2 linked regions of the Caballeronia sp. TF1N1 genome follow. Each later gene encodes a partner of the first gene's protein in a complex. Links are inferred from orthologs where the notes say so. Each region holds a gene or a part of one and is shown on either strand. Other genes may lie near its edges.

Region 1 (2,790 bases):
GTAGCCCATGTTGCCGAGATTCTGACCGAGCACGGCGGCGGCGTGCGGATTGTGCGCGACATCCAAAATGATCTGCGGTTTGCCCGGCAGCACCTGAAAGCGCCCCGGCAACTCGACGTTCGCCAGGCCCAGCCGGATATCCTGCGCCGACACGGCCAGACGGTCGCGCAGCGCTTCGAGCGCCGCCAGCGCGGCCGACGTATTGATGAGCTGATTCGCGCCCCGCAACGCCGGGTAAGCCAGCGCGGAACGCCGTTGTGCGCGTCCGATGTAGCTCCACTGCTGGCGCTCGTTGCCCGGCTGCGCCTCGTAGCGGAAATCGCGGCCCACGAGCCACAAATCCGCGCCGATCGCCTCGGCATGATCGATCAGGCTTTGCGGCGGCGTTGGGTCGCCGCAAATCGCGGGCTTGCCCGAGCGGAAAATGCCCGCCTTCTCGAAGCCGATTTTCTCGCGCGTATCGCCGAGATAATCCGTGTGATCGATGTCGATACTCGTGATCACCGCGCAGTCCGTATCGACGATATTGACCGCGTCCAGCCGCCCGCCGAGCCCGACTTCGAGAACCACGGCGTCTAGTGTGCGCGAGGCGAAGAGATGCAGGATCGCGAGCGTCGTGAATTCGAAATAAGTCAGCGAGACCGGCTCGGCGAGACTCGCGCGCGCTTTTTCCACGGCCTCGAAATGCTGCAGCAACTCGGCGTCACTTGCCTCGACGCCATCGACGCGCGCCCGCTCGTTGAACGAAAGCAGATGCGGCGACGTGTGACAGCCCACGCGATAACCCGCGCGCAACAAAATGGTTTCGATGATCGCGCACGTCGAGCCCTTGCCATTCGTGCCGCCGACGGTGATGACCGGGCAGGCGAAGGAAAGCCCGAGCGCTTCCTTCACGCGACCGATGCGCGCGAGACCCATGTCGATACCGACCGGATGCGCCGCTTCGAGATGAGCGAGCCAGGCGTCGAGGGTGGGGAAAGTGTTCATTTTCGAGATCGGGAAACAAAAGCGCCGCGCGGAACCTCGCGGGTTCACGCGCGGCGCGGCGCTGCATTCGAAGCCGTCAGGCGACGGCGTCGGCGGGCTGTCGGGTCATCAATGCCATCAACTGGGCAATTTCCTCGCGCATCTTGCGGCGATCCACGATCATGTCGACGGCGCCCTTCGTCATCAGGAACTCGGCGCGCTGGAAGCCTTCCGGCAGCTTTTCACGCACCGTCTGCTCGATCACGCGCGGACCCGCGAAGCCGATGAGCGCTTTCGGCTCGGCAATCACCACATCGCCCAGAAACGCGAAGCTCGCGGACACGCCGCCCATGGTCGGGTCGGTCAGCACCGAGATGAACGGCAGCTTTGCCTCGGCCAGCTTGGTGAGGAGCGCAGTGGTTTTGGCCATTTGCATGAGCGAAAGCAGGCTTTCCTGCATGCGCGCGCCGCCCGAAGCCGTAAAGCAGATGAACGGTACGTTCTGTTCGAGCGCATTGCGCGCGCCGCGCACGAAACGTTCGCCGACCACCGAACCCATCGAGCCGCCCATGAACGAGAACTCGAAGCACGCCACGACGCACGGTATGGTGTGGATTGCGCCGCCCATGACGACCATGGCATCGGTTTCGTCGGTGTCTTCCATCGCCTCTTTCAGGCGGTCCGGATACTTGCGGCTGTCCTTGAACTTGAGGGCGTCGACCGGCAAGACTTCCTGGCCGATTTCATAGCGGCCTTCCGGATCGAGCAGACGATCGAGCCGCTCGCGCGCGCCGATTCGCATGTGGTGGCTGCACTTCGGGCACACATGCAGATTCGCCTCCACGTCGTTGCGGTACAGCACCGCCTCGCACGCCGGACACTTCACCCACAGGCCTTCGGGAATGCCCTTGCGGCTTTTGGGATCGGTCTGTTTGATCTTGGGCGGCAACAATTTGTCGAGCCAGCTCATCGAATTTCCTTCAGTGTTCAGACGGTCGCGGCGCCGCGCCGAGGGAATCCGGCGCGGCCGCGACTGCGTTTTACTTGGCGGCGTCGAGCGCCGCTCTGATTTCCGCGATGAATGTCGTAAGCGACGCCGCGGCAGTATCCGGCGGCGCCTCTTCGAGCAACTGCACGAGCCGGCTGCCGATGACCACGGCATCCGCGATCTCAGCCACCGCGCGGGCAGTTTGCGCGTCGCGGATGCCGAAACCCACGCCCACCGGCAGCGGCACATGCGACTTGATGGCCGGGATTTTACTCGCGATGCTAGAAACGTCCAGATTTGCCGCGCCGGTCACGCCTTTCAGCGAGACGTAATAGACATAGCCGCTCGCAATCTTCCCGACCGCCGCGATACGTTCGTCGGTCGAAGTCGGCGCCAGCAGGAAGATGGGATCGATGCCTGCCGCGCGCATCTTCGTGCCGAATTCCTCGGCTTCCTCGGGCGGGTAATCGACCACCAGCACGCCGTCGACGCCCGCTTCGTTCGCTGCCGCCGCGAAAGCGTCCGCACCCATGCGTTCGATCGGATTGGCGTAGCCCATCAGGACGACCGGCGTTCTGTCGTTGGTCTGGCGAAAACGCGCGACATCGGCAAGCACGCGCTTGAGCGTCACGCCGCGCGCCAGTGCGCGTTCCGACGAGCGCTGAATGACGGGACCGTCGGCCATCGGGTCCGAAAACGGCACGCCCAGTTCGATGACGTCCGCGCCGCCTTTCGCCAGCGCGTGCATGAACTCGACGGTCTGTTCAGGGTTCGGGTCGCCCGCCGTGATGAACGGAATCAGCCCCTTCTTGCCTTCGGCGGCGAGTGCCGCAAAT
Region 2 (2,839 bases), on another replicon or contig:
CGCTCGAAATCAGCGGCTGACTCTATTTTTCCTATGAACAGCAAACGGATTCTGGCGCTTCTAGTCGTCGCGGTCGCAGCGACGGTCGGCGGCTTCTACGCAGGGCATGTCTTCACCGGCGGCGAAACCGTGGCCGCGACACAGAACAATGGCAACGCCGTCGAACAATTATGGAAGGCCGCGCCGCCGGGAGCCTCGGGCACCGCGCAACCGCTTGCATCCTTCAAAGGAAAACCGGTCGTCGTGAACTTCTGGGCTTCGTGGTGCGGACCGTGCGTCAAGGAAATGCCGGAGTTGTCGGCGCTGCATCGCGAATATGAGAAAAAAGGCATCACATTCATCGGCTTGGGAGTGGACAGCGAGAAGAACGTTAACGATTTTCTCGGCAAGGTGAAGGTGGACTATCCCGTCTATGTGACGGGCTTCGGCGGCGCCGACCTCGCGCGCAGCTTCGGCAATAACGCGGGCGGTTTGCCGTTCACCGTGGTGATCGACGCAAAAGGCGTGGTCCGGTCGACCAAGCTTGGTGAAGTCAACGTCGCCGAACTTAAGCGTACACTCGACGCGCTGTAAAAATTCGCTGCGTTTTTAACCGAAGTGTCGCTCAATAAGCAGCAAGTTAGCAGGTTGAACGCCGATCTTGCCGGAACTTCGCTCTTTCGCTACGACTTGTCCGAACTTCTGCCCTACTGATCGGACCCTGTCGGAACGGTAAAACTAGACAAAATTCTCTAAAGAGCGCTAAAGTGCGCCGAATTCCGCACAACCCGAAGCGACCATGAACACTCAACCGGTGCCGCAAGGCGACATTGCTGTCGAAACCGACACGCGTTTGGTGTGCGTCGACCAGCCTTTTCGCAGGCCATCGGGGAGCGCGCTTCAAAACGATCACGATGACGCATTCGACATGAACGCGCCTTGCGTGCCAATCGATTCTGCCGCCGCAACTTCGGCTCACGTTTGGTCCAGCGCACAGAGCTTGCAACAAACGCGTGCCGAAGCGCTGGCCCTGCCGGTCCGCGGCTGACAGTCAGAACACCACAAAGTCAAGTCAAGCACCGGGGGCAGTCCCGGTCTCCAAGCATTGAAAGGGGAATTTTCGATGGACCTTCGTAAACTCAAAACGCTGATCGACCTCGTCTCGGAATCCGGCATCTCGGAACTCGAAGTGACGGAAGGTGAAGGCAAGGTTCGCATCGTCAAGAATGCGGCGCCGGTCTATATGCAGGCGCCTCAGCAATACGCGCCGCAAATGCAGGCCGCACCCGCGCCGTTCGCCGGCGGCGCAGGCGAAGGTTCGGCGGCGCCCGCCGCGAGCCCCGCTGCCGTCGCGCCGCAAGGACACATCGTCACTTCGCCGATGGTCGGCTCGTTCTACCGCGCGCCTTCGCCGGGCGCGGACCCGTTCGTCCAGGTCGGCGATACGGTCAAGGAAGGCCAGACCATCTGCATCATCGAAGCCATGAAGCTCCTGAACGAGATCGAAGCCGACAAGTCCGGCGTCGTAAAGGAGATCCTCGTCGAGAACGGTCAGGCGGTCGAATACGGCCAGCCGCTCTTCGTGATCGGCGACTGACGCGTTACGCCGGACGACGCCGGATGCACCTCATCACGATGGCTCGCACCGTGTTTTCGATCTCCGGCTGCCCGCCGTGTCCGCGCGCTTCGCATCGGTTTTCCCCGATGCCCGAACCGCGCGCCGCCGATTCGATTCCCGAGGGCGCGCCCGTCGCGCCCGTTGATGAGCCGACCCACAGCCATGTTTGAAAAAATCCTCATTGCGAACCGCGGCGAGATCGCGCTTCGCATCCAGCGCGCGTGCCGCGAACTGGGCGTCAAGACCGTTGTCGTCTACTCGGAAGCCGACAAGGAAGCAAAGTACGTGAAGTTGGCCGACGAAGCCGTGTGTATCGGTCCGGCGCCGTCGAACCTCAGCTATCTGAACATGCCCGCGCTCATCAGCGCGGCCGAAGTCACGGACGCCGAAGCCATCCACCCCGGCTACGGCTTCCTTTCCGAGAACGCCGATTTCGCCGAGCGCGTCGAGCAATCGGGCTTCACGTTCATCGGGCCGCGTCCCGAAACCATCCGCATGATGGGCGACAAGGTCACGGCCAAGCAAACCATGATCAAGACCGGCGTGCCGTGCGTGCCGGGCTCGGAAGGCGCGTTGCCGGACGATCCAAAAGAGATCGTGAAGATTGCGCGCACGGTCGGCTATCCGGTCATCATCAAGGCGGCGGGCGGCGGCGGCGGACGCGGCATGCGCGTCGTGCATACGGAAGCGGCGCTCGTAAACGCGGTAAACATGACGCGCGAGGAAGCGGGCCGTGCGTTCGGCAATCCGCAGGTCTACATGGAGAAATTCCTGGAGAACCCGCGGCATATCGAGATTCAAGTGTTGGCGGATTCGTTCCGCAACGCGATCTGGCTCGGCGAGCGCGACTGTTCCATGCAGCGCCGACACCAGAAAGTGGTCGAGGAAGCGCCGGCGCCGGGTATCGCGCGGCGGCTGATCGAGCGTATCGGCGACCGCTGCGCCGACGCATGCAAGAAGATGGGCTATCTCGGCGCGGGCACGTTCGAGTTCCTGTACGAGAACAACGAGTTCTACTTCATCGAAATGAATACGCGCGTGCAGGTCGAGCATCCGGTGACGGAACTCATCACGGGCGTGGATATCGTGCAGGAACAGATCCGCATCGCGGCTGGCGAGAAGCTCTCGATCCGCCAGAAAGACATTCAGTTTCGCGGCCACGCGATCGAATGCCGGATCAACGCGGAAGATCCGTTCAAGTTCACGCCGTCGCCGGGACGTCTTACGTCGTGGCACGCGCCG

What was found. Proteins that work in one complex are often made in the same cells at the same time.
Region 2: the proteins of accD (region 1) and accB are in contact, whole or in part, in a solved structure (PDB 8UXZ), measured with the Escherichia coli proteins. The link is inferred for Caballeronia sp. TF1N1 from one-to-one orthologs.

The regions. Positions count from the first base shown.
Region 1 is NZ_CP084627.1:148,726-151,515, reverse strand. It holds accD (acetyl-CoA carboxylase, carboxyltransferase subunit beta), read right to left. Parts: upstream 1,937-2,790; coding sequence 1,064-1,936; downstream 1-1,063. Other genes in the region: trpA (tryptophan synthase subunit alpha), read right to left, coding at 2,007-2,790; folC (bifunctional tetrahydrofolate synthase/dihydrofolate synthase), read right to left, coding at 1-987.
Region 2 is NZ_CP084626.1:2,459,412-2,462,250, forward strand. It holds accB (acetyl-CoA carboxylase biotin carboxyl carrier protein), read left to right. Parts: upstream 1-1,102; coding sequence 1,103-1,576; downstream 1,577-2,839. Other genes in the region: LDZ28_RS11430 (UDP-N-acetylmuramate--alanine ligase), read left to right, coding at 1-20; LDZ28_RS11435 (TlpA disulfide reductase family protein), read left to right, coding at 34-573; accC (acetyl-CoA carboxylase biotin carboxylase subunit), read left to right, coding at 1,760-2,839. UniProt on the Escherichia coli protein: This protein is a component of the acetyl coenzyme A carboxylase complex; first, biotin carboxylase catalyzes the carboxylation of the carrier protein and then the transcarboxylase transfers the carboxyl group to form malonyl-CoA.